3 regions of the Streptomyces sp. NPDC002669 genome follow, and region 3 is predicted to be linked to each of the others. Evidence: riboswitches for the same ligand, from Rfam matches in the RefSeq annotation. Region 3 holds a riboswitch; each other region holds the start of a gene.
The links. A riboswitch is a leader RNA that binds a small molecule or an ion and turns the genes downstream of it on or off. The one in region 3 is predicted to bind S-adenosylmethionine.

Region 1 (10,146 bases), on a different contig from region 3:
TGGACCCCGTCGTTGATCTGGGTGTACGTGACCCGGGAGATCTGGACGTTGGCCTGGGCGTAGGCCCACTGGGTCAGCCCGGAGCAGTCGAAGGCGTCGGGACCGGTGCCACCGCGGACGTACGGCTTGCCCACCTTGGAGGAGGCGGCGTTCAGGGCGGCGGCACCCCAGGAGGAGGCGGGAACCTCCTTGCCCAGCTCGATCCGGTCGCCGGCGTCGCGGCTGGCGCGCTGCTCCTGCTCGCGGAACTTCGCCTTCTCGGCGGCGGTCAGGGTGTTGTACAGGCGCTGCGCCTCGGAGAGCTTGTCCTGGAGCTTCTTCTTCTTCGCCCCGAGCGTCTCGCGGATGTCCGCGAGGTCGCCCAGCTTGTCCTGGGCCTCCTTGCGCTTCTGCGCGAGGGAGCGCTGCTTCTCCTGGATCTTCTGGAGCGTCTCGGTCTGCTTGGCCGTCAGCTGGTCGAGCGCCGACGCCTCGTCGAGGTAGGTGTCCGGGTTGGACGAGAGGAAGAGCTGGACCGACGGGTCTATGCCACCGGAGCGGTACTGCGCGGCGGCGAGCGAACCGAGGCCGTTGCGCAGGTTGTTGACCTCCTGCTGGCCGCGGGCCACCTTGTCCTGGAGCGCGCCGACTTCCTTCTCGAGCTTCTTCTGCTTCTCCTTGGCGCCGTTGTACTGCTCGTTGGCGACGCCGGCCTCGTGGTTGAGCTTGTCGACCTTTGCCTTGACCTCGCTCTTGGAGGGCTTGGGGTCTGCCTGGGCCGCCTGGGAGGACAGGGCCACGGCCGCGGCGGCGGTCGCGGTGAGCACAGTCACACGGGCGCGGCTCGGCTGCTTGGGACGACGGTGGGACGCCACGGAGGCGAGCTCCTTCTTCCTCGAGCCGCCTACCGGGCTGTGGGGGAGGTGAATCCCCGGCTCCGTGCACGTCACGGACTCGGCGGTTCCTTCGCCGTCACCCCGGATGGGTGATCAACCGTGCGAAGGTTCGAAGGCCGACCCTAGTGACCATCTTGTGATCAGTTCAAATCCTCACCGGAAAATTCTCACTCCGGGAGGCACTTCTTTACCCACATCACACGGGGTGTAGCGGCGACTTGACGGTCCGTTCCCTGATATCCGCCGAGTACCGGCAAGCGCGACTAGACACGCGAAAGGCGCTTCAGGAGCAAGACGGACGCAACGGGCCTGGCGCCCGCCTTCGCCACCCCGTCTGCGACCTCCCGGTCGGTGGAGACCACCACGACGGGCCTGCCCGGGGGTTCGGCGCGCGCCAGTTGACGGATCAGCTCGTCGGCGGTCACCCCGGGCTTGCTGAACAGCACCCGGACCCCGCGCGGCGGCGCGAGCAGTACCGGGGCGGCCAGCTCGGCCCCGTCGAAGACACAGGTCACCTCGGCGCCGGTCTGCGCGGCGAGCACCGAGAGCCCGCCCAGCAGCCGCAACCGCTGCTTCTCCAGCGGGAGCTGCGGATAGCCGGTCTTGGTGACGTTGTAGCCGTCGATGATCAGATGCGCCTGCGGCAGCGCGAGCAACTGGTCCAGCAGGGCCGGGTCGGTCTCCGAAAGGGCCCTGGCCGCGATGTCCTTGGGCGACATCCGGCCCGGCTCGACCGCGTCGACGGTGTCCGCGGGGCGGATCGAGGAGGGCGGCAGGGCCAGTTCGCGGCGCAGCCCGCTCGCCGCGTCGAGCACCGTGTCCAGCAGCAGCCGCAGCCGCATGTCCTCGACCGAGCGGCCCTCCCTGGCGGCCCGGCGGCCCGCCTCGACGGCCGCCTCGGCCTCCCCGAGCCGGGCCTTGAGCCGACGGCTCTCGCTCTCGGCGGCGGAGACCTGGGCCGCCGTCTCGGACCGCACGGCCTCGATCTCGGCCCGGCTGCGGCGCAGCGCGGCCTCGCCCCGCCTGACCTCGTTGACGGCGCTGCGCAGCTTGCGCTGGAGGGACTCGGCCTCCTTGCGGGCCGCGTCCAGCTCGCCGCGCAGCCGCTCCGTCTCGCTCTTCGTCTGGGCGCGGGCCCGGGAGAGCTCCTCGCGCAGCCGTTCCAGCTCGCGGCGGCTCTCCTCGTCGGCCCGCTCGGCGTCCGCGCGCTGGGCCTCCTCACCGGCGGCGGCGACCAGCTTCACCCAGCCCGCCGGGCGCAGCACATAGGCCGCGGCGGCCACGTCGACCGGGTCGGCGGCGGCCGGCGGCGCACCGGACTCCAGGGCGGCGGCCAGTTCGGCCTGCCCCTCCTTGAGCCGCTCGCCGATGCGCTGGCGGAACAGCGCGTCGCTCTCCAGGGCGGCGGCCATCGCGTTCCCGGCGAACTTGGCACGCCGGGTCGGGGTGAACCGGGCGTACTGCCTCAGCTGGGCCGGAAGTTCGCCGACCGTCAGCCCGCCGAAGGCGTCCGAGACCAGCGCCACGACCCTCCGCCGTACGCCTTCGGGCAGCGGGCGGTCGAGCGCCTCGACGGCGTCGTCGGCCGCCTCGGCCGCCTCGGCGCCATCAGCGGGCTGCTCCACGTTCCGTCACCCCAAATTGTCTGTGGGCGCGGCTCCGTCAGGAGTCGGCACCCGGCCTGTCCACCAGTTCGATCTGGTCCACCGCATTGCACCAACGACAGCGGACCGACTCGATGGTCTCACTGACCACCTCCCGTTCCTCGACGCTGGCCTCACCGGCCAGGTCGAGATGGACGTATTCGACGACCTTCGAGGAGCGCGTCACGTCGAAGCGGGTGAGGTTTCCGCAGAGCGTGCAGCGCCAGCGGGTCCCGTCGGTCGGCTGGGGAACCGTCGTCATCGTTGCGTCCTCTTTCGTCGAGCCTCGTGCTGCTGCTTCAAGGATCTCGCGGTGCGCCGTCGAACTGCGGATGTCCTGCCGCAACCCTACGGCCTCGCCGCGTCCGCCCGACACGGCGAGGCGGTCTGTCCCGTTCCCTCCGCTTGCGTCATGCTCTGTTCATGATCGATCGGCGCACTGTGACCGACAGGCCGGCCGGCGGATACCTGCGGACGGTCGCCCTGGGCGGATCGCCGATGACCCACGCCCTGATCGCGGCGTGCTCGCTGGTCTTCGTGATCAGTCCGCTGTCCGGCCTCAACCCGGTGCCGGGCGGCGCCGCCGCCCGGCTGGCCGCCCAGGCCGGCTACTTCGAGCGCTGGGGCGTGATCCCGAACGAGCTGTGGGACGGCCCGGTGCGGGTCCTGCTCACCCCGCTCACCGCCCTCTTCGTGCACGGCAGCTGGGTGCACCTGCTCGGCAACATGCTCTTCCTGTACGTGTTCGGGGCGATGACCGAGGAGCGCATGGGCCGTATCGGGTTCACCTTCTTCTACGTCATCTGCGGCTACCTCGCCCTGGTCGCCTACGCGGCCGCGCACGCCACCTCCGACCAGACGCTCGTCGGCGCCTCGGGGGCGATCTCGGCGGTGCTCGGGGCGTTCCTGTACCTGTTCCCCAGGGCCCGGGTGACCAGCCTGTTCCCGTTCCTCTTCTTCCTGCCGCTGCGCTTCCCCGCCTGGATCGTGCTGGTGTTCTGGTTCGTCCTGCAGTGGCTCGCGGTCCAGGGCGCGGGCAGCGGGGGGCCGGGGGTCGCCTATCTGGCCCACGTGGTGGGCTTTGCCCTCGGCTTCCTCTACGCCTGGGGGCGTTACCGGCGTACGGATAGAGTGAAGGCACCAGCCGCGGCCACCGAGGGAGAAAGTCAGCCGTGATCACCGCGATCGTGCTCATCAAAACCAGCGTGGACCGGATTCCCGAGATCGCCGAGTCCATCGCCGCGCTGGACAGCGTCAGCGAAGTCTTCTCGGTCACCGGTACGTACGACCTGATCGCCATGGTCCGAGTGGCCAGGCACGACGATCTGGCGGACATCATCCCGGGCCGGATCAGCAAGATTCCCGGCGTCGAGGCCACCGACACCCACGTGGCGTTCCGCACCTACTCGCAGCACGACCTGGAGGCGGCCTTCGCCATCGGGCTCGACGCGTAACCACCACGGATTCACCCGCGTGACACTTCGGCGGGGTACGGGCGGAAGCCGCCCGTACCCCGCCGAAGTGCCGTGTGCCGGTCAGTGCTGCGCGGCGCCCCGGTCCGGGACGCAACGGCCGTCCTCGGTGCGGTACTTCCACTGGGCGCCCTCGCTCACCAGCTCCTGGACCGCGCGGACGAAGCGCTCGATGTGCTCGTCCGGCGTACCGGCGCCGAAGCTCACCCGGATCGCGTTGAGGGACCGCTCGCCCGGCTCGGCCTCGGGCGCACCGCACTCGCCGACCTCCTGCGGGTCGCCGCCCAGCAGGGTGCGGACCAGGGGGTGGGCGCAGAACAGTCCGTCGCGGACGCCGATGCCGTACTCGGCGGAGAGCGCGGCGGCGAAGTGCGAGCTGTTCCAGCCCTCCACCACGAAGGAGATGACGCCGACCCTCGGGGCGTCGTCGCCGAACAGCGAGAGCACCTTGACCTGGGGAATTGCGGCGAGACCGGCCCGGACACCGGCCACGAGGCGCTGCTCGCGGGCGACCAGCGCGTCGAAGCCCGCCTCCTTCAGCGCCTTGCAGGCCGAGGCGATGGAGTACGCGCCGATGACGTTGGGGGAACCGGCCTCGTGCCGGGCGGCCGTGGTGTGCCACTCGACGTCCACCCCGCCGTCGGGGCGGCGGGCGACCTTGCGCGAGGCGCCGCCGCCGGCCAGGTAGGGCTCGGCCTCCCGCAGCCAGTCGGCCCGGCCGGCGAGCACGCCGGAGCCGAAGGGCGCGTACAGCTTGTGCCCGGAGAAGGCGACCCAGTCGACGTCCAGCTCGGCGATGTCGACGGGGTGGTGCGGGGCGAGCTGCGCGGCGTCCAGCACGATCCGGGCGCCGTGCGCGTGCGCGGCGGCCGCCAGCTCCCCGACCGGCCACAGCTCGCCGGTGACGTTGGAGGCGCCGGTGACGCAGACCAGCGCGGGGCCGTAGGGGTCGCGCGCGGCCAGGGCCCGCTCCAGCGTCTCGACGGCCTGGGCCGGGGTGCGCGGGGCGTTCAGGTAGGTCACCCGCGCGTCGCGCCACGGCAGCAGCGAGGCGTGGTGCTCGGTCTCGAAGACGAAGACCTGGCAGTCGGCGGGGAGCGCCGCGGCCAGCAGGTTCAGCGAGTCGGTGGTCGAGCGGGTGAAGACCACCTGGTCGTCCGCGCGGCAGCCGAGGAACTCCGCGACGGTGGCGCGGCTGTTCTCGAAGAGGTCCGTGGAGAGCTGGGAGAGATAGCCGGCGCCGCGGTGGACGCTGCCGTAGTACGGGGCGTACGCGGCGACGTCGTCCCAGACCCGGCGCAGGGCGGGCGCGCTGGCGGCGTAGTCGAGGGCGGCGTACGCGACTTCACCGCCCGTGACCAGCGGAACCGTCACGTCCTCCCCCAGAACGGGCAGCGGGGAACAAACCGACTCGTCGATGGCAGCGGTGGGTACAGACATGGCGAACTCCCGTAAGAGGCAGGCGAAGAACGCGCACCGGCGGACACGCGACAGTGCGGCGGAAGGAGAAAAAAGGGTGTGCGGAAGAGGGCCGGGCGGCCCTATCGCATTCGCGTGCTCACAAGAGGCTCCCTAGGGACCAGGACCCCGGGGGTTGGCATTCACAGATGCCGAGGGGCCCGCGCTTGCCGTGGACCTCGCTGCCCACGGCCTGGTCTTCACCCGGGGCACCCCGCCACGGACGGAGGGTTGCCGGACAGCGGGCCGGGGCCGTAGTCGCTGTCACTCATGACCTGCCCAGCATCTTGCCATACGCGCGGACGTGCGCAAGGCGCGGTCCAGGATCCGGACCGCGCCTTGCGTCATCTCTCCGCCCGTTCGAGAGCCCGTCGGGGCCTGCCGGGACCTGTCGGGGCCCGTCGGGCGGTCATCGGGTGACACCGCCCGACGGGCTCTCAGGCGTTGCTGGCCGCCACCCAGCGCTCCAGCGTCCGCGCCGCCGCGCCCGAGTCGATGGACTCGGCCGCCTTCGCCATCCCGGCGGCGAGCTGCTCGTTCAGCGTGCCGTCCGTCGGGTCCAGCGCCGTCAGGGCCGCCGCCGAGTTGAGCAGCACGGCATCGCGCACCGGCCCCTGCTCCCCCGCCAGCAGCCGGCGGGCCACATCGGCGTTGTACGAGGCGTCCGCGCCGCGCAGCGCCTCCACGGGCACCAGCTCCAGACCGACGTCGCGCGGGTCGAACGTCTCCTCGCGGACAGCTCCGTCGCGCACCACCCAGACCCGTGAGGTCGCGGTCGTCGTCAGCTCGTCCAGGCCGTCGTCGCCGCGGAAGACCAGCGCGGAGTTGCCGCGTTCGGCGAGCACCCCGGCGACGATGGGCGCCATCTTCGGGTCGGCCACGCCGACGGCCTGGGAACGCACCCGGGCCGGGTTGGTGAGCGGGCCGAGGATGTTGAACGTGGTCGGCGTGCCGAGCTCCTTGCGGGCCCTGGCGACGTACCGCAGGGCGGGGTGGAACTTCACCGCGAAGCAGAAGGTGATGCCCGCCTCCTCGGCGACCTCGACGACCCGCTCCGCGGAGAGGTCCAGGTTGACGCCGAGCTTCTCCAGCACGTCGGAGGAGCCGCTCGCCGAGGACGAGGCCCGGTTGCCGTGCTTGACGATCTTGGCGCCGGTGCCGGCGATGACGATCGCCGACATGGTGGAGATGTTGACCGTCTTGGCGAGGTCGCCGCCGGTGCCGACGATGTCGACCGTGCGGCCGGGCACCTCGATGGTGCGGGCGTGCTCGTACATCGCCCGCACCAGGCCGGTCACCTCGTCGATGGTCTCGCCCTTGGCCCGCAGCGCCACCGCGAACCCGGCGATCTGCACATCGGTCGCCTCGCCGCTCATGATGCGGTCCATGGCCCAGGCGGTGGCGTCCGCGGTGAGGTTCTCGCCGCGCAGCAGGGCGTTCAGCACGCCGGGCCAGGAACGGTCCGCCACGCTGTCGCCGCCGATCGGGGTCACAACGTTCATGGTCCGCTCCCGGGGTCCACAGTCGGTAAAAGAATCGTCTCCACCCTATCGACCGGAAGAGGACGGCGAAGAGCCCCGTCCAACGCGTGGACGGGGCTCCTGCCGTGGCGATCAGTTCAGGCGATCAGTGGTGACCGTGGCCGCTGGTGATCTCCTTGTACTCCTCGACGGTGGGCTTGGCGATCTGGTTGTTCTCGCCGTAGTAGCCCTTGCTGAGTCGGGCGCGCAGCTTCTCCAGCGGCGACACCTTGCGCTCGACACCGTTCTCGTCGACCGTCGGGCCGATCTCGACCGGCTTGTACTGCTCGTGCGCGGTGAGCGTGTGCAGCTGCTCGGGGCCGAGCGGCTCGTGGATCTCGACGAACTCACCGTGCGGCAGGCGCTTGATGATGCCGGACTCGCGTCCGTGCAGCACCTTCTCCTTGTCGCGGCGCTGGAGGCCGAGGCAGATCCGCCGGGTGACGATGAACGCGATGATCGGGCCCGCGAAGATGAAGATCCGGACGAACCACGAGATGGCGTTGATCGACAGGTGGAAGTGCGTGGCCCACAGGTCGTTGCCACCGCCGATGAAGACGACGACGTACTCGGTGATCCAGGCGACGCCGAAGGCCGTCCGGGTCGGGGCGTTGCGCGGGCGGTCCAGGATGTGATGCTCGCGCTTGTCCCCGGTGATCCAGGACTCGATGAACGGGTAGACCGCGAGAACCGCGAGCACCAGTCCGAAGGCCATCAGCGGGATGAACACGCCCAGGACGAGCGTGTGGCCCCAGAGGTTGATCTCCCAGCCCGGCATCACTCGGATCAGACCCTCGGCGAAGCCCATGTACCAGTCGGGCTGGGCGCCGGTGGACACCTGGTCCGGACGGTACGGGCCGATGTTCCAGATCGGGTTGATCGTGGCGATCGCCGCGATGACGGCGATGATGCCGAAGACCAGGAAGAAGAAGCCACCGGCCTTCGCCATGTACACCGGCAGCAGCGGCATGCCGACGACGTTCTGGTTGGTGCGGCCGGGACCCGCGAACTGCGTGTGCTTGTGGTAGAAGACCAGGATCAGGTGCGCCACCAGCAGGCCGAGCATGATGCCCGGCAGCAGCAGGATGTGGATCGAGTAGAACCGGGCCACCATGTCGTGGCCGGGGAACTCCCCGCCGAACAGGAACATCGAGATGTACGTGCCGACGATCGGCATCGACAGGATCGCGCCCTGGGTGAAGCGGACACCCGTACCGGACAGCAGGTCGTCCGGGAGCGAGTAGCCGGTGAAGCCGGTGAACATGCCCAGCACGAACAGCAGGAAGCCGAACAGCCAGTTGATCTCACGCGGCTTGCGGAACGCACCCGTGAAGAAGACGCGCATCATGTGCACGAACATGCCGGCCAGGAAGATCAGCGCGGCCCAGTGGTGGATCTGGCGAACCAGCAGACCACCGCGGACGTCGAAGCTGATGTCCAGCGTCGAGGCGTAGGCCTCGGACATCCGGATGCCCTGCATCGGCTCGTACGAGCCGTGGTACACGATCTCGTTCATGCTCGGGTGGAAGAACAGCGTCAGGTACACACCCGTGAGGATGATGATGATGAAGCTGTAGAGGGCGATCTCCCCGAGCATGAAGGACCAGTGGTCCGGGAAGATCTTGCGCATGTTGGCCTTGGCCAGGGAGTAGATCCCCAGTCGGCCGTCCGCCCAGTCGGCCACCCGCTCGCCGGCGGGCGCCTTGCGCTTCGTATCGGTCACAGTAGTCATCCGTGTCATCCCCGCTCGAAGAAGGCAGGACCGACGGGCTCTTCGAAGTCACCGAGCGCTTCGAGGTTGCCCTCGCTGTTCACGCCGATCCGCAGCTGCGGGAGGGCGTGACCGGCCGGACCGAAGATGACGCGGGCGCCGTCGGAGAGGTCGAAGGTGGACTGGTGGCACGGGCAGAGCACGTGGTGGGTCTGCTGCTCGTACAGGCTGATCGGGCAGCCGACGTGGGTGCAGATCTTGGAGAAGGCCACGATTCCCTCGTGGGACCACTCCAGCTCGCGCTTGTCCTTGATGTTCTCCGGCTGGATCCGGACGATCATCAGCGCGGCCTTGGCGATCTGGTTGTTGAAGTCCTCCGCGTCCTCCTCCAGGCCCTCGGGCATGGCGAAGGTCAGCGAACCCACGATCACGTCCTCGGGACGCAGCGGCTCCATCGTGTTCATGTTGATGAGCTGCTTGCCCTTGCTCCACATGGTCTCGCGGAGCTTCTTCTCGGGCAGCGGGCCGAGGTCGCGCAGCAGCACCACACCGGAGAGCGGCACCAGGGCCAGCGCGCCGAACATGGTGTTGCGGATCAGCTTGCGACGGCCGATCGCGGACTCCCGGGCACCGTCCGCGAAGTCGGCGAGGACCTTCGCCTTGACCTCGGGCGCGGCCTCGATGGGGTGCCGGTCGTCGGCGACCTCCACGTCGGACATCAGCGTGCGCGCCCAGTGGACGGCACCGGCGCCGATCGTGAAGAGGGCCACGCCCAGGGTCAGACCCAGGGAGAAGTTGAGCGCGCTCACATGGCCGAAGGGCCAGATGTACACGATCTTGTCGACCGGGAAGATGACGTACGAGGCGATGAAGCCGACCGTCGCCAGCATGGACAGCGTGAACAGCAGCGCGACGGTGCGCTCGGAGCGCTTCGCGGCCCGTTCGTCGATGTCCTGGATGCGCGGCTTGTGGGCCGGCAGCCCCGGGTCCGCGAACGGGTCGTCCGCGACCTTCACCGCGCCGTGCGCGGGGTCCTGCTCAGCGGGCAGGTTCTCGTCTGGAATCTCTTGGCTACTCATGACTTCTTGGCCTTAGCGGTGTGGGCCGCGACCCAGACGGCAACTGCGATCAGTGCGCCGAGACCGAAGATCCAGGCGAACAGGCCCTCGCTGACCGGCCCCAGGCCGCCCAGCTTGAGACCGCCCGGGCTCTCCGACTGGTCACTGTTCACGGTCTGGACGTACGCGATGATGTCCCGCTTCTGCTGCTCGGGCATCGTGGTGTCCGGGAAGGACGGCATGTTCTGCGGGCCGGTCTGCATGGCCTCGTAGATGTGCTTCGGGTCCACGCCCTCCAGGCTGGGCGCGTACTTGCCGTTCGTCAGCGCGCCGCCCTCACCGGTGAAGTTGTGGCACTGCGCGCAGTTGGTGCGGAACAGCTCGCCACCCTTGGCGATGTCCGCGCCCG
Region 2 (10,146 bases), on a different contig from region 3:
TGCCACGGACGGTGGTGACCCTCTAGCGTTCCGGGAACAGGGCCATCCCTGTGGACGCAGAACGACCCCTGCCGGTGCTGGAACACCAAAACAGGGGTCTGACCACTCCGATCGCAAGACCCTTGCGATCTCTGAAAGGCATCGCGATCTCATGGCTGACAGTCAGCTTAGTGCCGCCCCGGGCACACCTCACACCTCCCCTCACTCCTCCCCGCTCACCGCCTCGCACCCGCATCCGATGGCCGGTCCGGGGTACGGAAAGCGTTCGGCGCCCGCCCAACTTCCGCGTACCGAACGCGACTTCGCGCACCTCCCGGCCCGCGAGGCGTCCATCGCCGCATATCTCGACCGGCTGCCCGAGGGCGCGGACATCTCCGTGAAAACCCTGGCCAAGGTGCTCCCGTACGGCCAGTGCGCCCTGCGCACCGCGCTCAACCGGCTCCAGGACGCCGGGCACCTGCGGCGCGGCAGCGAGTGCGTGGCGCGTGACGAGTGCCTGCTGTGGGTGACCCGTACGTTCTTCTCCCGGACCGCGCGGGACGACGCGTGGTGGGCGGCGTTCACCAGGGGCGACGCACCGCCGCAGGAGCACCGGCAACGGCCCACCCGCTCCCGGGCGTTCGTCCTGCTCGCCGCGCTGGGACGCACCGCGCCCCCGCTCACCCTGTCGGCGGCGGACTGCGCGACGCTGGAACCACAGGTCACCGAGTGGTTCGAGCGGGGCGCCACCGAGACGGAACTGCTGCACGCCCTCACCGACGGCCTCCCCAGCCCCGTCCACCACGCGGCGGCCCTCGTCCGCAGGCGGCTCACCGACAAGATGCCACCCGAACGGATGGCTCCGGCGCCGCCCCGAACGCTGCTGGTCAGTCTCGAATGCGGCGACTGCCGCGCCCCGGGCAGCGAACAGGCCCTGATCGGCGGCCGGTGCGGACCCTGCCGGGGCGAACCGGCCGCCCGGCCAGCCGGCCCGGACGGCGCCGTACCGGCGGAGGGGGTGCGCGAGCGGATGGCCGAGGTCCGGGCCGCGATGTCCCACCGCCGCTGACCCCGGCCGTCACCCCCTCCCCCTGGCTCAAACCGGCTCCCACCTGGGAGTGGTTTGAACCGCTTCCCCGACCGGATCGCCACACCCCGTGCTCCGCTTTGCACGTGTTGTGACGAACCAGCCCAAAGGGGAACGACCCATGCCCGACCCGTCCCACGAGCAGATCGCCTCGGGGCTCCAGAACAGGCCCCCCATCGCCCTGGTCCCCGGCCCCCGCATCGACGCCGAACCGCACAGCTCCCTCCCCCTGCGGCCCAGTGCCGTATGGGATCTGCCGGGCGGTTCCGCCCGGGTCTACCTCGGCGAGGGGAACAAGGCACTCGTACGGCCCGTGCTCGTCGCCGACGGCTTCGGCACGGGGCCCAGCGAGCTGGTGTCCGCCTGGGAGACCATGGAGTTCGGCGACTATCCGCTCATCAGCGAGCTGCGCCGCCGCGGCCGGGACGTCGTCCTCCTCGGCTTCCGCGAACGCGGTGCGTCCATTCCGGACAACTCCACGACCGCGCAGGCCGCGATCCTGCGCACCGCCGCGGAACAGGAGGGCCGCACCCCGCTGGCCGTCGGCGGGTTCGGCACGGGCGGCCTGGTCACCCGGCACGCGCTGGCCGCGATGGAGAGCCGGGACGTCGACCACCGGACGGGGCTGTACTTCTCGTACGACAGCCCTCATCGCGGCGCCTGGATTCCGCTCGCGCTCCAGGCGTTCGCGCACTACATCAGGGACCTCGACAGCCGGTTCTCCGACCAGATCAACAGCCCGGCCGCCCGCCAGCTGCTGTGGCGGCACATCGGGGAGTGGGACGGCACACCGGAACGGAGCGCGGAACGCACCGCGTTCCTCGCCGAGATGCGGGCGGTCGGCGAATGGCCGCGCAGGCCGCGGCTGATCGGGGTCGCCAACGGGGCGGCCGACGGCATCGGCACCGACGCCCGGGCGGGCGAACTGGCCCTGGAGGGCAGGGGGGCCTCGATCGCGGGCACCAGGCTCTACACCCACTCCCCCGGCGACGGCGAACTCGCCGCGCGGCTACGGGTGGTGACGGACCGGACCCATGAGATCCGCACCACCGGACTGCCGTCCATCGACGGCGCGCCCGGCGGCACCCTGGAAGGGTTCGGCATCCTCGCCGACGGACTCAACGCGCTCGCCGCCCCGCTCGGCCTCAAGACCGACGTGCGCATCCGCTCGCACTGCTTCGTGCCGTCCGTCAGCGCGGTGGACATCGGCGACCTGGACACGGACGACGAGCTGTACATGGACATCTCCCGGCTCCCGTACGAGCCCAGCGGACTGGACGAGTTCAAGCTCGCCTCCCGCAACGAGGGCCACGCCCTGGTGACGGAGGAACTCTCCACCTGGCTGCTCGACCGGCTCCCGTAGCGGGCGGGCGCCGCGGCCGGGAGGACCGGGAAACCGGAACGGCGCAGGCCCCCCGGACCAGGTGGTCCGGGGGGCCTGCGCGGCACAGCTGTGCGGGAACTGCCGATCCGTCAGGATCAGAAGTCCATGTCACCGCCCGGCATGCCGCCCGGAGCGGCCGCGGCGGCCTTCTCCGGCTTGTCGGCGATGACGGCCTCGGTGGTGAGGAACAGCGCGGCGATGGACGCGGCGTTCTGCAGGGCGGAACGCGTGACCTTCGCCGGGTCGAGGATGCCCTCGGCGATCATGTCGACGTACTCGCCGGTCGCGGCGTTCAGACCGTGGCCGACGGCCAGGTTGCGCACCTTCTCGACGACGACGCCGCCTTCGAGACCACCATTGACGGCGATCTGCTTCAGCGGGGCCTCCAGGGCCAGCTTCACGGCGTTGGCGCCGGTCGCCTCGTCACCCGAGAGCTCCAGCTTCTCGAAGACGGCCGAGGCCTGGAGCAGAGCCACGCCACCACCGGCGACGATGCCCTCCTCGACGGCGGCCTTGGCGTTGCGCACCGCGTCCTCGATGCGGTGCTTGCGCTCCTTGAGCTCGACCTCGGTCGCGGCACCGGCCTTGATGACGGCCACGCCGCCGGCCAGCTTCGCGAGGCGCTCCTGGAGCTTCTCGCGGTCGTAGTCCGAGTCGCTGTTCTCGATCTCGGCACGGATCTGGTTGACGCGGCCCTGGACCTGGTCGCTGTCACCGGCACCGTCGACGATCGTCGTCTCGTCCTTGGTGATGACGACCTTGCGGGCGCGGCCGAGCAGGTCGAGACCGGCGTTCTCCAGCTTGAGGCCGACCTCCTCGGAGATGACGGTGCCACCGGTGAGGATGGCGATGTCGCCGAGCATGGCCTTGCGGCGGTCACCGAAGCCCGGGGCCTTGACGGCGACGGACTTGAAGGTGCCACGGATCTTGTTGACGACCAGGGTCGACAGGGCCTCGCCCTCGACGTCCTCGGCGATGATCAGCAGCGGCTTGCCGGACTGCATGACCTTCTCCAGCAGCGGAAGGAGGTCCTTCACGTTGCTGACCTTGGAGTTCACGATCAGGATGTACGGGTCGTCGAGGGACGACTCCATGCGCTCCATGTCGGTGGCGAAGTACGCCGAGATGTAGCCCTTGTCGAAGCGCATGCCCTCGGTGAGCTCGAGCTCCAGACCGAAGGTCTGGGACTCCTCGACGGTGATGACGCCTTCCTTGCCGACCTTGTCCATGGCCTCGGCGATGAGCTCGCCGATCTGGGTGTCGGCGGCGGAGATGGAGGCCGTGGAAGCGATCTGCTCCTTGGTCTCGACATCCTTCGCCTGCTCCAGGAGGGCGGCGGAGACGGCCTCGACGGCCTTCTCGATGCCCCGCTTGAGGGCCATCGGGTTGGCACCCGCGGCGACGTTGCGCAGACCCTCGCGGACGAGCGCCTGGGCCAGAACGGTGGCGGTGGTCGTACCGTCGCCGGCGACGTCGTCCGTCTTCTTGGCGACCTCCTTGACCAGCTCCGCACCGATCTTCTCGTACGGGTCCTCCAGCTCGATCTCCTTGGCGATGGAAACACCATCGTTGGTGATCGTGGGGGCGCCCCACTTCTTCTCAAGGACGACGTTGCGACCCTTGGGGCCAAGGGTGACCTTGACGGCGTCGGCGAGCTGGTTCATGCCGCGCTCGAGACCGCGCCGGGCCTCCTCGTCGAACGCGATGATCTTGGCCATGTGAAGTGGTCCTCCCGGACAGGGGTGGATTTCTCCGGACCGGGAGGCGCCCGCGACGGACGGCCTGCGTGACCGGTGGTTCCTTGCCCCGCCGGCCTGCGGGCCTCACCGGCCCGATCCAAGTTCTGTCACTCTCACCTGGAGAGTGCTAACGCCAATAATTAGCACTCGACCATGGAGAGTGCAAGCGCCTTCGAGGAAGGCCCGGCGGGGAACGACGGCCGGGCGACGGGGACGGGGAGGCGTTCCGGCGCGCCGGAACGCACCGAGGTCCGTACCCCTGGGGGGGTACGGACCTCGGTGCGTGAGTGGTGTCGGTGGCCGACCGCGTCGTACTCAGCCGACGGCGAGCTTGACCATGTCCGCCTGGGGCCCCTTCTGGCCCTGCGAGATCTCGAACTCAACTCGCTGACCCTCTTCGAGGGTGCGGTACCCGTCCATCTGGATCGCGCTGTAGTGGACGAAAACATCCGCACCACCGTCGACCGCGATGAAGCCGTACCCCTTCTCCGCGTTGAACCACTTGACGGTGCCCTGAGCCATGCCTAACTCCCCTATTACTGGCCCTTGCGCGGGGCCGCACTTCGCGGTCCCGGGTCAGAACCCACCCTCCGACAGGAGAGGGTGCGTGCGCCGGAACGCGTCGACCGCGGCTGAATGTATCTGCCCAACTGCCCTCTGCAACAGGTCAATCGGACGAGAATTCTCGACAGCGCCGAACGCCCGAATATGTGGAATTGGTGAGATTCCAGGGCAAGTCGGGCCAGACAAAAGTGACTTATGGCGCAAGGGGTTCGAGCACTTTGGCTGCTTCTTGTCGCGACGCGGCGCATTCTCATATGCAGGCGGTGCGGGCAGCTGGGGGGACTTCCCACACTCTACCGCGCTCAACCATGCAGAATTGCCCCCTCCGTTTCAAACCCGGAGAGGTTTGAAACCGGAGAGGGCAATTCCGTTCGGGTGATTCGGTCCGCGACCCGACGCGGTGTCAGCAGCCGCCCGCGACGGCCGGGATGATCGAGATGCCGGCGCCGTCCGGCGTGGCCGTCTCCAGACCGTTCTCGAAGCGCACGTCGTCGTCGTTGACGTAGACGTTCACGAAGCGGCGCAGCTTGCCCTGGTCGTCCAGGACGCGGGCGGCGATGCCCGGGTGGTCCTTCTCCAGGGACTCGATGACCTGGGAGAGGGTCGTGCCCTCCGCCGGGACCTCGGCCCGGCCGCCCGTGTAGGTGCGGAGAATGGTGGGGATGCGGACGTTCACGCTCATGATCGGGTGCCTTTCCTGGAGTCCGGGGTGGTCAGCTGGTGGCGAGGCCCGCGGCGCGGAACGCGTCCAGGCTGGGGCGGATCGTCGCGGTCGCCTGCGAGGTGGCGGCCACCGCGTCGAGGGTCTTGAGGCCGTCGCCCGTGTTGAGGACGACGGTGGTCAGCGTCGGGTCGATGACACCGGCCTCGATGAGCTTCTTCGTCACGCCGACCGTCACCCCGCCCGCCGTCTCCGCGAAGATCCCCTCGGTGCGGGCCAGCAGCTTGATGGCGTCGACCACCTGCTCGTCGTCCACGTCCTCCACCGCGCCGCCGGTGCGGCGGGCGATGTCCAGGACGTACGGGCCGTCGGCCGGGTTGCCGATGGCCAGGGACTTGGCGATGGTGTTCGGCTTCTGCGGCCGTACGACGTCGTGACCGGCCTTGAAGGCGGCGGAGACCGGGGAGCAGCCCTCGGCCTGGGCGCCGAAGATCTTGTACGGCTTGTCCTCGACCAGACCGAGCCCGATCAGCTCCTGGAGCCCCTTGTCGATCTTCGTGAGCTGCGATCCGGACGCGATCGGGATGACGATCTGGTCCGGCAGCCGCCAGCCGAGCTGCTCGCAGATCTCGTACGCCAGGGTCTTGGAGCCCTCGCCGTAGTACGGCCGGAGGTTGACGTTGACGAAGCCCCAGCCCTCGCCGAGCGGGTCGCCGATGAGCTCCGAGCAGAAGCGGTTGACGTCGTCGTAGTTGCCCTCGATGCCGACCAGCTCACCGCCGTACACCGCGGCCATGACGACCTTGCCCTGCTCCAGGTCGTGCGGGATGAACACGCAGGAGCGGAAGCCCGCGCGGGCGGCGGCGGCGCCGACCGCTCCGGCGAGGTTGCCGGTGGAGGAGCAGGACAGGGTGGTGAAGCCGAAGGCGCGGGCGGCCTCGACGGCGATCGCGACGACCCGGTCCTTGAAGGAGTGCGTCGGGTTGCCGGAGTCGTCCTTGACGTACAGGCCGCCGGTGACGCCCAGCTCGCGGGCGAGGTTGTCGGCCTTGACCAGCTTGGTGAAGCCGGGGTTGATGTTGGGCTTGTCCGCGACGTCCGCGGGGACCGGCAGCAGCGGCGCGTAGCGCCAGATGTTGTTCGGGCCGGCCTCGATGCGCTTCCTCAGCTCCTCGGGGGAACCGCTCGGCAGGTCGTACGCCACTTCGAGCGGTCCGAAACAGGACGCGCAGGCGAAGATGGGGCCGAGGTCGAAACGCTCTTTGCACTCGCGGCAGGAAAGCGCCGCGGCGGGGCCGAGGTCGACGGAGGATTCGGTGTTCGCTGCAACGGTCTGCACAGCCATGATGGCGGAGGCCCTTTCTCCTCATCTTCCTTGTGACGCACTTCGCCACAAGACGGAATTGGCACCTTCCCCACCGTGACCTCGCGGTCGGCAGGAGGGTTGCCGGGACTTCAACGGGCCGTTCCCTCAGTCCCTCTGGATGAGCTCTTTGGCACCGGATCTTCGATCCGGGCGTTTATTGGCAGATGGACCCCGACATGCGACGGTCATCCGCGTTGTTCAAGACTGTAACCGAAGCACCAGGCTGCCGAGACAGCAGTCCGAACCGCGAGATGGATCACACAACAGGGAGTACCGACCGTGCTGGAAGAGGTCGAACGCTGGCTGGCCGGGCGATCCTGGTCGGCCGCCGACCGTCCGTTGGAGCGTCTGCTGGCCGCCAAGGCCGGGGATCCGCGCCGCGGGAGCGTGAGCGTGGTGCTGCCCGCGCTCGACGAGGAGGCGACGGTCGGCGACATCGTCACGACGATCCGGCGCGAGCTGATGGAGAAGGTCCCCCTGGTCGACGAGCTCGTGGTGATCGACTCCGGTTCCACCGACGCCACCTCCCGGGTGGCCCGGGAGGCCGGCGCCCGGGTGGTGCACCGTGACGCGATACTCCCCCGGATACCGGCCGTGCCCGGCAAGGGCGAGGTGCTGTGGCGGTCCCTCCTGGTCACCGGTGGCGACATCGTCTGCTTCGTCGACGCCGACCTGAAGGACTTCTCGGCGGACTTCGTCTCCGGCATCGTCGGCCCGCTGCTGACCGACCCGGACGTGCAGTTCGTGAAGGCGATGTACGACCGCCCCTTCGGGGACGACACCGGCGGGACGGCGGCCCAGGGGGGCCGGGTGACCGAGCTGGTGGCCCGCCCGCTGCTCAATCTGCACTGGCCGCAGCTGGCCGGTTTCGTCCAGCCGCTGGGCGGCGAGTACGCCGTGCGCCGCTCCCTGCTCGAACAGCTGCCGTTCCCCGTCGGCTACGGAGTGGAACTGGGACTGCTGGTCGATGCCCTGCACACGGTGGGACTGGACGCGCTGGCCCAGGTGGACGTGGGGGTGCGCAGGCACCGGCACCAGGACGGGCAGGCGCTGGGCCGGATGGCGGCGACGATCTACCGGACCGCGCAACTGCGGCTGTCCCGCGGCCACTTGGTGCGCCCCGAGCTCACCCAGTTCGAGCGCGGCGCGGACGGCTTCGTGCCGCGCACCCACGCCGTGGACACCGAGGAGCGGCCCCCGATGCGCGAGATCGAGGAGTACGTTTCGCGCCGCGCGGCCTGAACCGGCCCGACTTCGCACGTTTGGGCGGTTCGTGATCGGGCTAGATTCCGCAACATGGCCTCCGACCACGAAGCCCAGCCCCCTGCCCGGCCCTCCGCCCAGGTCCTCGTCGCGTCCAACCGCGGCCCGGTGTCGTACGCCCTGGGCGAGGACGGGGCGCTCGACGCGAGACGGGGCGGCGGGGGCCTGGTCTCCGGGCTGAGCGCCGTCGAGGACAAGCTGTGGGTGTGCGCCGCGCTCGGCGACGGGGACCGCGAGGCGGTCCGGCGCGGGGTCGGCGAGCCGGGCGTGCGGATGCTCGACATCGACGCGGACGTCCACGCGGACGCGTACAACGGCGTCGCGAACTCGGTGCTCTGGTTCGTCCACCACATGCTGTACCAGACCCCGCTGGAGCCGGTCTTCGACGCGGAGTTCCGGCGGCAGTGGGCCTCGTTCGAGACCTACAACCGGGCCTTCGCCGAGGCGCTCGCCGAGGAGGCCGGGCGGGGCGCGGCGGTGCTGGTGCAGGACTACCACCTGGCGCTGGTGCCCGGCATGCTCCGCGCGCTCCGCCCCGACCTGCGGATCGGGCACTTCTCGCACACCCCGTGGGCGCCCGTCGACTACTTCCGGCTGCTGCCCGACGACATCGCCGAGCAGTTGCTGCGCGGCATCCTGGGCGCGGACCGGGCGGCCTTCCTGACCCGGCGCTGGGCCGACGCGTTCGCCGACTGCTGCACCCGGATCGTGGGCGGCACCGGCCGGACCGAGATCGGGGTGCACGGCCTCGGCGCGGACGCGGACTTCCTGCGCCGCCGCGCGCACGAGGCGGACGTGGACGAGCGGATGGCGGCACTGCGCGAGCAGACGGGCCCCGGCCGGAGGACGATCGTACGGGTGGACCGGACGGAGCTCTCCAAGAACATCGTGCGCGGCCTGCTCGCCTACCGGGCACTCCTCGACGACCGCCCCGAGTGGCGGGAGCGGGTGGTCCACGTGGCGTTCGCGTACCCCTCCCGGCAGGACCTCGCGGTGTACCGGGACTACACGGACGAGGTACGGCGGGTCGCCGAGGAGATCAACGCCGTGTACGGCACGGCGGGCTGGACGCCGGTGGTGCTGCACGTCAAGGACGACTTCGCCCGCTCGCTCGCCGCGTACCGGCTGGCCGACGTGGCGCTCGTCAACCCGATCCGCGACGGCATGAACCTGGTCGCCAAGGAGATCCCGGTGGTCTCCGACCACGGCTGCGCGCTGGTGCTGTCGCGGGAGGCGGGGGCGTACGAGGAGCTGGGCGGCGACGCGGTGGTGGTGAACCCGTACGACGTCTCCGCGACGGCGGCGGCGCTGCACGAGGCGCTGACGATGGCGGAGGACGAGCGGGCCGCGCGCACGGAGCGGCTGGCCGCGGCGGCGGTCGCGCTGCCGCCGCAGCAGTGGTTCCTGGAGCAGCTGGACGCGTTGCGGCAGGGCTGAGGCCCCGCCGCAACGCGGTGCCGTTCGTGGGGTCCCGGCCGGTTCAGACGTGTGCGGCCAGGGCCGCCAGGAAGCCGACGACCGCGGCCGGGCCGGCCAGGCGCAGGTCGGCCAGGGCCGCCAGTTCCGGCACCTCCGCGCCGCCGCTGCACACCAGCAGTCCCGGGACGCCGTCGGGGCCCGCGGTACGGAGCTTCTCCACCGCGGCGTACGCCGCGAGGTCGCCGAGGTCGTCGCCCGCGTACAGGACGGACCCGGCGTCCGTCTCCCGTACGTACCGGGCGAGCGCGACGCCCTTGTCCACGCCCGGCGGGCGCAGCTCCAGGACGAGCTTGCCGGGCTCCACGACGAGTCCGTGCCGGGCGGCCAGCTCGCCCAGGGGGGCGCGCAGGGCCTCGAACGCGGCCTGCGGGTCGGAGGCGCGGCGGGTGTGGACGGCGATCGCCCGCCCCTTCTCCTCGGTCCAGGTGCCGTGCCAGGAGCCGGCCCGGTCCAGCACGCCGGGGAGTTCGGCGCGGGCCGCGGCGAGGCCGGGGTGCGGGGGCGGGGCGTGGACGGTGCCGGTGACGGCGTCCCAGCGTTCGGCGCCGTAGTGGCCGAGGACGACGAGGTGGTCGAGGCCCGGGACCCCGGCGAAGCCGCCGTGCCGGACCGCGACCCCGGCCG
Region 3 (10,146 bases):
CCCGGTGGAGACCCGGCCCGTGCCCATCTACGGTGCGGTCGCCCGCAAGCCGTAGCGGCAGCCCGTCAACGGTGGCGGTCGCCCGCGAGCAGCGGCGGCCGCCGCACGGACACGTACCGGCAGCGGGTGCGTACGAGGAGCGGGGCGTACGGGGTGCGGGCGGTGCCGGGGAACACGGGGAGAAGGCATCAAAAGCGGTCGTTGTTGATCAAATATGTGAGGGAAATGCTCTCGATTGACTCCTGAAGGCTTACCAAACTTCCCTATAGTGAAGCCGCGTTGATCAACCGATCGCCGCAACGAGCGAAGCCCTCGTCACAGGAGAACCCGTACGATGACGCCGCCCGCATCCGCCGTGCCCGACCACCCGGCCGCGACCGGCGCGACCACCGGCGGTGGCTGCCCGGTGCGCCCCGGCGGGTCCGCCGTCCCGCTCAGCGGACCCGAATTCCACACGGAACCCCACGTCGTCTACCGCGCCATGCGGAACGAGCACGGGCCCGTCGTGCCCGTGGAACTGCCCGGCGGGTTCCCGGCCTGGCTCGTCGTCGGCTACCGCGAACTCCACCAGGTCACCAGCGACGGCGAGTTGTTCCCCCGGGACGTCGGGCTGTGGAACCAGTGGGGCAACGTCCCGGACGACTGGCCGCTGTTACCCATGGTCGGCCGGCCGATGCCGTCCATCTACTTCACCGCCGGGGCCGAGCACCGGCGGCACGCCGCGATGGTGGGACACGCGCTGGAGGAGGTCGAGCACTTCGAACTCCGCCAGGACTGCGAGGAACTGGCGGACCGTCTCGTCGACGGTTTCTGCGAACGCGGCACGGCGGACCTGATCACCGATTTCGCCGTACCGCTTCCGGTCCTCGTCCTCGCCCGGCTGGTCGGCTTCCCCGACGAGGACGGGGCGCAGATCGCCGAGGTGCTCAGGGATCTGGCCGACGGCGGGCCGGGCGCGCAGGAGGCCCATCTGCGGTTCGGGGAGCACATGGGGCGGCTGCTCGCGGCCCGCCGTGCCGTGCCCGGCAGGGACGTGGCATCCCGGATGCTCGCGTACCCCGGCGAGTTCACCGACGAGGAGTACGTGCTCGACCTGATGGCCATCACGGCCGCCGGGCACCTCACCACCGCCGACTGGATCGGCAACTCGCTGCGCCTGATGCTCACCGACGACGAGTTCGCCGTGGCGCTCTCCGGCGGGCGGCACAGCGTCGCCGAGGCCATGAACGAGGTGCTCTGGGAGGAGTGCCCGACACAGATCCTCGCCGGCCGCTGGGCGGCGCGCGACACCAGGCTGGGGGAGCGGAGCATCCGGGCCGGGGACATGCTGCTCCTCGGGCTGGGCGCCGCCAACACCGACCCGCACATCCGGCAGCACCTCTCGACCGCGGGAGGGCCGTCCGGCCGCGGCGGCAACGGCGCGCACATGGCGTTCAGCCACGGCGAGTACCGCTGCCCCTTCCCCGCACAGGAGATAGCCGAGATCATCGCCCGTACCGGGATCGAGGTGCTGCTCGACCGGCTGCCCGACCTGGAACTGTCCGTTTCCGCACGGGAACTGGTCCGGCGACAGTCCGCCTTCCTGCGGGGGATGACCGCGCTGCCCGTCCGGTTCTCCCCCGTACGACCGAGAGGAGACTTCTCTTGAACTGTCCGCACGCCGCCCGGGAAGACGCTTCGAACGGCCCGGTCCTGGTCGTCGACCCGCTGGTCCAGGACCTCGACGGCGAGACGGCGCGCCTGCGCGACGCCGGTCCGCTCGCCAGGATCGAACTGCTCGGCGTACCGGCCCTGGCCGTCACCCGGCACTCCCTGGCCCGCCAACTGCTCGTGGATCCGCGGCTGGTGAAGGACATCGATGTCTGGGGGCTCTGGCAGAGCGGGGAGGTCACGCACGACTGGCCGCTGATCGGCATGATCGACGCCGGGCGCTCCATGTTCACCGTGGACGGCGCGGAACACCGGCGGCTGCGCACCAAGACCTCCCAGGCGCTCACCCCGCGCCGACTGGAGGAGATACGCCCGGAGATAGAGAAGTTCACCGAGGAACTGCTCGACTCCCTCGCCGAGCACGGCGAGCGCAGCGAGGACGGGGTGGTCGACCTCAAGTCCGTGTTCGCGCAGCCGCTGCCCATGCGGGTCGTCGGCATGCTGATGGGCGTGGACGAGGCGGAACATCCCATGCTGATGAAGCGGTACAAGGCGTTCTTCTCCATGCTCACGCCGCAGGAGGAGCGTCTGGCGCTGCTGGCCGAGCTGGACGTCTTCTACACCGCCCTCGTCCGCGAGAAGACCGCGCGGCCGACCGACGATCTCACCAGCGCGCTCATCCTTGCCGAGGAGGGCGGCGAACCGCTCACCGAGGAGGAGGTGGTGGGCAATCTCAAGGCAATGGTGGCGGCCGGTCACGAGACCACCATCGGGCTGATCCTGAACGCCGTGCGGGCCCTGCTCACCCACCCCGACCAGCTGCGCAAGGTGCTCGACGGCGAGATCCCCTGGGAGACGGTGATCGAGGAGACCCTGCGCTGGGACACCCCCACCACCCATCTGCTGATGCGGTTCGCCACCGAGGACATCCAGGTGGGCGACGAGGTGATCCCGAAGGGCGAGGGCGTGGTGATCTCCTACCGCGCCATCGGCCGCGACACCGAGCAGCACGGGGCGGACGCCGACGCGTTCGACATCACCCGGCCGACGCCGATCCGGCACATGACCTTCGGGCACGGGCCGCACATCTGCCCCGGCGCGGCGCTCTCCCGCGTCGAGGCCGGCATCGCCCTGCCCGCGCTGTTCGAGCGTTTCCCCGCACTGCGGGCGGCCGTTCCGGACGAGGAGATCAACAAGCTGCCGGTGATGACGCAGAACGACATGGCGGCCTTCCCGGTCCTGCTGCACGGCTGACGGTTGGCTGCCCGACGACCGGCGGGTGGAGTGGGAGACCGGCGCCCCCGGCCGGTACGGGCCCTGACCACCCGTCGGGCAGCGCCGTCCGTGGGATACAGTCCTCATGGGTCATGAGTTCCAGTGCGAAGCCCCGGCTGACTGGACGGCACCCCGCTCCGCTGCGGGTGCTCCGGGTGAGGACCTGCCCCGCGCGCGGTGTGCGGGGAACAGCGGACCGCCGGGGCAGAGCACCTGAGGTCCACGGTCTCGGGAAGGCGAACACCCATGCTCCCCCACCTCATCCCCGATGACGGCTGCTCCGGTCACGGACCCGGCCACCACGTCCACTGGATCCACGCCAAGAAGTGCCACCAGGAGCCCGGCCAGGCCGTGGAGCTCCTGCTCACCTCGGGCGACGTCGCCGCCGACGGCTGGATCGGGCTGCGCCCCGCCTTCGATCATGCCGGGGAACTGCCGAAGGTGTGGACGCACGCCCCGGCGGCCCTGACGGAACTGCTCGCCGAGCACCGCGGCCGGGTGTTCTGGCTGCCGCGGTGGCACGCCCTGAAGCTGGTGGACTCCGCGGGCCGTGCCACGGCGCTGGTCAACGTGGGGTTCCAGGGCGGCCCGTTGTGCGCGACCAAGGCCCCCGACCCGCGGCGGACCGTCGGCGGCACGGCCCACGGCCTGTAGTCGCGGTTCGTACCGCCGCGTCCGTGGCCGTCCGTCAGCCCACCGCATCCGCCAGGGCGCGGTCCGCGGCGGCGCTCGACTCCTGCCACAGGGTGGTGATCGGCTCCCACACGGGGATGCCCAGGGGCATGCCGACGGGGGCCCCGCTGAAGGTGACGCCCAGGTGGGAGGGGTCGGCCGCCACGGAGAGACTGCCGACGACGTGGCCCTCGGAGGCCGCCGGGTCCGCGGTGCGGACGGCGGCGTGGGCCCGCTCGCCCGCGGAGAGCGTGTAGGGGCCGCTCTCGGCGGGCGGCACGGGCTGGGCGGAGCCGTCCAGCCCTCTGAAGGTGATCGTCGGGATCCGGTCCACCACACAGGCCCGGTTGCCGTGGTTGGTGACGTCGACACGGACGACGTTCCGCTGTCCGCCGGGCGAGGCGTGCACGGTGAGGGCCTTCTCCTGACATGTCGCGAGACGGCTCGCCGTTCCGGCGGACGCGGTGCCGGCCGTCACCGACATCGCGGTGCCGGTCAGCGCCAGGGCTGCCGCGACGGAGAGGGTGGAGGCGAGGGCGGAGCGGAGGCGCATGGTGTTTCTCCCGTTGGATCGACAGCCTGCGGATACGGCCGAACGGCCATGTGGGCCGGGACGGCCGACATGGACAGTGTGGACCGAATGACATGATCCCCGCGACAGATCGGACATATCGGTTCGGTATATCCGATGCGGGGGTGGTGCCCGAACGATGCGTGGGCGGCGCCCGGACGACTCCGTGGGGCCTGGTCACGAGCCCCACGAGCCCCGCGGGCCGCCCTGCGCCCGTCACCGTGCCCGGAGCGTCGCCAGCACCTCCCGGTCCGGCTGCAGGGTCAGACTCGGTACGGGATCGATGGTGCCCGGGTCCACGTCCAGTTCGAAGCGGCGGGCCAGTACGGCCAGGATCAGCACCGCCTCGACCATCGCGAACCGGGTCCCCAGGCAGACCCGGGGGCCGCCGCCGAAGGGGAACCAGGCGTACTCCGCGATGTCGTCGCCCTCCTCGGGGTCCCAGCGCTCGGGGCGGAACTCCTCCGGCTCGGGGAACCACCGCGCGTCGCGGTGCGTCACCCACTGGCTGCTCCACACCCGGGTGCCCCGCGGCATCGGGACGCCGCCGATTCGCGCCCCCTCCTTGGCCACGCCGGTGACCAGCCAGATCGTCGGGTAGAGCCGCAGCGTCTCCTTGACCACGGACTGGGTGTACGTCAGCCGGGCGTAGTCGTCGAATTCCGGCTCCCGGTCGCCGAGGACCCGGTCCAGCTCCTCGGTGAGCGCGGCGCGCGCCCGCGGGTTGCGGGACAGCAGGTACCAGGCCCACACCAGCGTGGAACTGGTCGTCTCGTGCCCGCCGATGTACAGGGTGACCGTCTCGTCCCGGATCTCCTGGTCCGTGAGGTGCGCGCCCGTCTCGTCGATCGCGGTCAGCAGCCGGCTCAGCAGGTCGGGGCGCTCGTCCCCGCCGTCGCGGTGGCGGGCGACGACCCGGGCCACCTCGGCGTCGATGACCGCCGCGGCCTTCTTGATCCGGGCCCGGCCCGGTGTCGGAACCCAGTCCGGCAGCAGTGCGCCGATCCCGGCGAACTCCTTGCCGATCTCCTGCTGCGCCACGTCCATCGCCCGGCCCATGGCCTCGGTGTCGGCCGGGGTGTCCACGCCGAAGATCGTGCGGACGGCGATCCGTTGCGTCAGGGCGGCCATCTCCCGCTTGACGTCGACGCGTCGGCCGTCCGACCAGGTGTCGGCCAGCTCCACCGTGCTGCCCGCCATTGTTGCCGCGTACGACCGCACCTGCTTGGGGCGTACCGAGGGCTGTACCAGGGACCGTTTCCGCCGCCAGTCGGTGCCGCGGGCGACCACCACGCCGTTGCCCATCACGGTGCGGAAGGCGATGCCCAGCGCGGGCTGGTCGAAGGTGCGTTCCGTCTCGGTGAGCAGTTCGCCGATGCAGTCCGGATCGGCTATGTACACGCACGGGTTGGCGCCGAACCGCCAGCCGACCATGTCCCCGTGGCCGCGCAGCCGCTCGAAGAAGGCGAGGGGGTTCTTCGCGAACTGCGGCATGCTCCCGAGGAACGGCAGCCCCTTCGGGCCCGGCACGATCGTGTGGTTCCGCGGCTCGGCGTCGATGGCCGGGCCGGTCTCCGTGGACATGAAGGTCTCCGCTCCCTTGTGGCGCACCCCAGGGGTGCGCAGCGACCTGACTTCAGGGCTCCCGTACCGGTGGCACATGTCATCGGCCCTGTGCGGTACGTGAGTTGACGAGAGTAGCCGGGCCGGGGCACCCGTGGGCGGATGGGCTCGCGAACGGGGAGGGAGAAGGAGAGGAAGCGGGAGGGGGTGAGGGGACGGCGATCCGTTCCCGGTGGACGGGCCCTGCGGGGCCGGGCCCGTCCACCGGGTCGGGAACGCCGTGCGGGGGCGCGGGTCAGGCGCCCGGCGGAACCCTGGACGGGCGGCCGGCGCCACGGGTGAGGGAGTATCCGAAGACCGCCGCGAGCGACCCGAGGATGCCGCCGCCCACCGTCCACAGCCAGCGGTCGGTCCACCAGCCGGAGGACCAGCCGTCCTCGGGCCCGTTGCCGGCCGACGCCTCGTCCGACGCGCCGTCGTCACCGGCGGCCGAGTCGTCGGACGCCTGCGCGACGGAGGACACGCCGGGCACCAGCGGCTCGGAGAGCGTGCCGTCCACGTCACCGGCACCCCCCTTGTCGACCGAGGTGACCTCGACCTCGGTCCGTACCGGCAGACCCAGGTCGGACGGGGGCAGTCCGACGACCGTGAGGCGTACGTAGTAGCTGCCCGGCAGCGGGTCGTCGGCCCACGGCTCGGCCCAGGCGCGGACGGTCCGCAGGACGCAGGCCAGCTCGACCGTCGACGCGTCGGCCGCCGCCTTCCCGGTCTGGCGGCCGTACATGCACGCCTGACGGCGCCGCAGCCCGTCGTACACGTCGACCTGCCACGTCGAGGCACCGTGCCGGGTGGTGCTCTCGGGCAGGGTGATCTTCGCCTTGACGGTGGCCCGCTGGCCCGCGTCGGCGGGGAAGACCCAGTACAGGTAGTCACCCGTGGACGCCTCGGCGGTGGCGGTCCGGCCCTGCTGGATCGCCGTCGCCGTACGGAAGGTGGTGCCCGCCTCGGTGGGGCCGGCCGATTCGTCGGAGGCGCTCGGGCTCGGGCTCGCCGACGGGTCGTCGGCCAGCGCGGCACCCGCCGGGGTCAGCAGGGCGAGCCCGGTCAGCAGCGCGGCCGTGAACGCACGTGTCGTCCGCTTCATCAGTTGGTCCTCCAGACGGCGATGCGCCAGCGCGAGATCCAGCCGAACACCAGGCCCACGACCAGTCCGGTGAGGACCAGTACGCCCAGCAGCCACCAGCCGCGGCCGAGGCCGAAGGCGGCCACGTCGGCCGCGTCGTCCGGGGCGTCCACCAGGTCCACGGTCAGCTCGACCGGCATGCCCGGCGAGGTCTTCACCGAGGCCGGTGCCGAGAAGGAGTTGCCGAGCTGGAGGCACACGGTCTCGGCGGCCGGCTTGTCGTCGCTGTCCGTCTCGGCCGAACCGGCCTTCGGATAGCGCAGGCCGGAGGAGATCGCGTCGGTGCGGCCGGTGCCCGACTCCGAACCCCGCACGATCTCCCGGCCGTGCACGGTCAGCGCCCGCAGCAGCACGCCGTAGTCGTTGTTCACGGCCCGGTCGGCGAAGACGCTGACCGAGGCGCGCAGTTCCTGGCCCGGCAGCACGTCCACCCGGTACCAGCGGTGCTGGCCGAACTTCTGGCGGTCGGTGTACAGACCGGGCTTGAGCTGCGGCGCGGTGGAGCACCGGTCGGTGCCCTCGGTGGCCACCGGTGTGACGACGGGCTCGGCGGCCCGGTCCACCAACTGCTTGACGCGGCCGGAGAGTTCGTCGGTGTGCTGGACGGCGGTGTAGGTGCCGCCGGTGGCCTCGGCGATGCAGGTCAGCTGCTCGCGGATCTTCGCGTTCGGCACCAGGCCCAGGGTGTCGATGACGAGATGGATGCCGCGGGCCGCGATGTCCCGGGCCACCTCGCACGGGTCGAGCGGGCCGCAGGTGTCCTCGCCGTCGCTGATCAGGACGATCCGGCGGGTGGATTCGCCGCCCTCCAGGTCGTCGGCGGCACCCAGCAGGGCCGGACCGATCGGGGTCCAGCCGGTCGGGGCGAGGGTGGCGACGGCCGTCTTCGCCTCGGTGCGGTCCAGCGGACCGACCGGGTAGAGCTGCCTGGTGTCCTTGCAGCCCACCTTCCGGTCGTCGCCCGGGTAGTCGGCGCCGAGCGTCCGGATGCCGAGCTGCACCTGCTCGGGAACCGCGTCCAGGACCTCGTTGAACGCCTGCTTCGCCGCGGCCATCCGGGACTGGCCGTCGATGTCGCGGGTCCTCATGGAACCGCTGACGTCGAGCACCAGCTCGACCTTGGGGGAGGCTTTGGCGGGGGCTTCGTCGGCAGCGGCGGGAATCGCCGAACCGAGCCCGGCGGTCAGGGTCGCGAGCAGGATGCCCACCCCGGCCGTCAGCCTTTTTCTTATGATCATCGCCGGATACTAGTGAAGACCGCTTCGCTTCCCCAAACCGGTCCCGGGGGCGAGGGGGGATCACCGACGGGTACCGGCCGGGCCGGAGTGACGGCCGGTCAGCCCTGCTCGCGGGGCGTACGACGCGGCGCGCGAGAGGGCGCACGGGCGCCCGGAGGCGGGACGCGCGAGACGGGCGGGGAATCCGGGAGACGTGGGGTCAGCGACCGCCCAGCAAGGGGGTCGCGGCCCGTTCCAGTACCGAACCGATCCGGTCCCAGGTGGCCGAGTCCCGCGGGACGGCGGGCAGTCGGACGTCCTCGCCGGTGCCCCAGCCGGTGGCGATCGTGACCGGATCCGCACCACCGGCCGCCGACGCCGCCAGCGCCGCGGCACCGGTCGCCACCAGTTCGCCGCCGCCCGGCACGATCACCGGCCGCCCGGACAGCCGCCGCACCGTCTCCACCCAGGTGCGCCCCCGGGCCCCGCCGCCGATCAGGCGCAGCGGCCGGGTGGCCACCTCGGGGGCGGCCGGGTCGAGACCGCAGGCCCGCAGCAGTTCGTCCAGGGCGCGCAGCACGGTGAAGACGGCGCCCTCGTAGGCGGCGCCGAGCAGTTGCCGGGACGTGGTGTCGTGCCGGAGCCCGGTGAGCAGGCCGGCGGCGGTGGGCAGATCGGGGGTGCGCTCACCGTCGAGATAGGGCAGGAGCACCGCGTCGCCGCCGGGTGCCGCGTCGTCGCGGTCCAGACCGAGCAGCGCGGCCACCTTGTCCACGGCGAGCGTGCAGTTGAGGGTGCAGGCCAGCGGAAGGTACGTGCCGTCCGTCCCGGCGAAGCCGGAGAGGGCCGGTGAGGCGGGCCGGGCCCGGGAGGCGGCGAAGACCGTGCCCGAGGTGCCGAGACTGAGGACCGGATGGTCGAGCAGCCCGGCGCCGCCCAGCCCGAGCCCGACCGCGGCGCTCATGTTGTCCCCGGTCCCCGCCGCCACGGCGATCCCGGCGGGCAGGCCCAGCGCCTCGGCCGCCCGCGCGGTCAGCGAACCGACGCGGGTCGCCCCGGAGTCGGCCGGCTCCGGCAGCAACGCGGAGTCCAGGCCCAGGAGTTCGAGGACCTCGGGATCGTAGGTGCCGGTCGCGGTGGAGTACCAGCCGGAGCCCGAGGCGTCGCCGGGGTCGGTGACGGCGACGCCCGCGAGGCGCTCGGTCAGGAAGTCGTGGGGAAGGCGCACGGCGGCGGCAGCGGCGGCGTGCGCCGGCTCGTTCTCCCGCAGCCACTGCCACTTCGACGCGGTGACGGAGGCCACCGGCACCGATCCGGTCCGGGCGGTCCAGGCGGCCGGGCCGCCCAGCGCCGAGGTGAGCGCGGCGGCCTGCGTGGCGGACCGGGTGTCGTTCCACAGCATCGCGGGACGCAACGGGCGGCCCGAGCGGTCGAGAACGACCAGCCCGTGCTGCTGACCGGCGACCGCGATGCCGGCCACCTCGGATCCCGCGGCCCCCGACTCCGCCAGCCCGGCGGCGACGGCGTCGCACAGCGCCCGCCACCACCCCTCCGGGTCGCTCTCCCGGGCCCCCGCCTCCCCGTCGACGCGGTGCGGTGCGCGGCCGACGGCCAGCAGCCGGCCGCTCCCGGCGTCGACGAAGGCCGCCTTGGTGGACTGGGTGGAGCTGTCCACACCGATGACGACGGTGCGCGGCGGCATGGCGCCCTCATTCCTCTGTCGTGGGTCGGCACATTTGGTCGTGCGCAAAACAAATTACGTGATCGGGTCCGCCCCGCACAGTGGTGGCGCCGCTCCTCGGCGATGCCGTTCCGGGACCGGTTCGGCAGAGTACCGGACTTCGTGGCCGACGGCGCGGGGTTACGTGTTCCGGGGTGGCCGTGCATGATTAGTCATGACACTGAACAAATAGGGTTCGGCCGCATGGAGCCGTGTGGAGCCGCAGGGCTGCGCGCAACCGTGCACCGTCGCGTGCGACGGCCCCGGACCCGGCCCGTACCGAAGGCGGCAGACG

Region 1: linked by a shared signal. The riboswitch ahead of ACFYW1_RS06585 (aminotransferase class V-fold PLP-dependent enzyme) and the one ahead of ACFYW1_RS23440 (hypothetical protein) in region 3 are both predicted to bind S-adenosylmethionine.
Region 2: linked by a shared signal. The riboswitch ahead of thrC (threonine synthase) and the one ahead of ACFYW1_RS23440 (hypothetical protein) in region 3 are both predicted to bind S-adenosylmethionine.

Annotation. Positions count from the first base shown of each region.
Region 1 is NZ_JBIAQQ010000003.1:383,187-393,332, forward strand. Features, by position in the region: gene ACFYW1_RS06560 (C40 family peptidase) at 1-854, opposite strand, end outside; gene ACFYW1_RS06565 (NYN domain-containing protein) at 1,139-2,500, opposite strand; gene ACFYW1_RS06570 (hypothetical protein) at 2,538-2,780, opposite strand; gene ACFYW1_RS06575 (rhomboid family intramembrane serine protease) at 2,942-3,694, shown strand; gene ACFYW1_RS06580 (Lrp/AsnC family transcriptional regulator) at 3,691-3,972, shown strand; gene ACFYW1_RS06585 (aminotransferase class V-fold PLP-dependent enzyme) at 4,054-5,430, opposite strand; SAM riboswitch class IV at 5,607-5,724, opposite strand; gene trpD (anthranilate phosphoribosyltransferase) at 5,886-6,950, opposite strand; gene ACFYW1_RS06595 (cytochrome bc complex cytochrome b subunit) at 7,075-8,700, opposite strand; gene ACFYW1_RS06600 (Rieske 2Fe-2S domain-containing protein) at 8,706-9,758, opposite strand; gene ACFYW1_RS06605 (c-type cytochrome) at 9,755-10,146, opposite strand, start outside.
Region 2 is NZ_JBIAQQ010000011.1:150,013-160,158, reverse strand. Features, by position in the region: gene ACFYW1_RS18850 (hypothetical protein) at 239-1,048, shown strand; gene ACFYW1_RS18845 (hypothetical protein) at 1,188-2,429, shown strand; gene groL (chaperonin GroEL) at 2,546-4,168, opposite strand; gene ACFYW1_RS18835 (cold-shock protein) at 4,505-4,711, opposite strand; gene ACFYW1_RS18830 (ubiquitin-like small modifier protein 1) at 5,157-5,435, opposite strand; gene thrC (threonine synthase) at 5,467-6,759, opposite strand; SAM riboswitch class I at 6,778-6,905, opposite strand; gene ACFYW1_RS18820 (glucosyl-3-phosphoglycerate synthase) at 7,060-8,022, shown strand; gene ACFYW1_RS18815 (trehalose-6-phosphate synthase) at 8,077-9,480, shown strand; gene otsB (trehalose-phosphatase) at 9,524-10,146, opposite strand, start outside.
Region 3 is NZ_JBIAQQ010000016.1:104,527-114,672, forward strand. Features, by position in the region: gene ACFYW1_RS23425 (SAM-dependent methyltransferase) at 1-55, shown strand, start outside; gene ACFYW1_RS23430 (cytochrome P450) at 335-1,648, shown strand; gene ACFYW1_RS23435 (cytochrome P450) at 1,645-2,904, shown strand; SAM riboswitch class IV at 3,014-3,123, shown strand; gene ACFYW1_RS23440 (hypothetical protein) at 3,172-3,579, shown strand; gene ACFYW1_RS23445 (DUF4232 domain-containing protein) at 3,614-4,150, opposite strand; gene ACFYW1_RS23450 (cytochrome P450) at 4,385-5,752, opposite strand; gene ACFYW1_RS23455 (hypothetical protein) at 6,027-6,875, opposite strand; gene ACFYW1_RS23460 (VWA domain-containing protein) at 6,875-8,152, opposite strand; gene xylB (xylulokinase) at 8,352-9,833, opposite strand.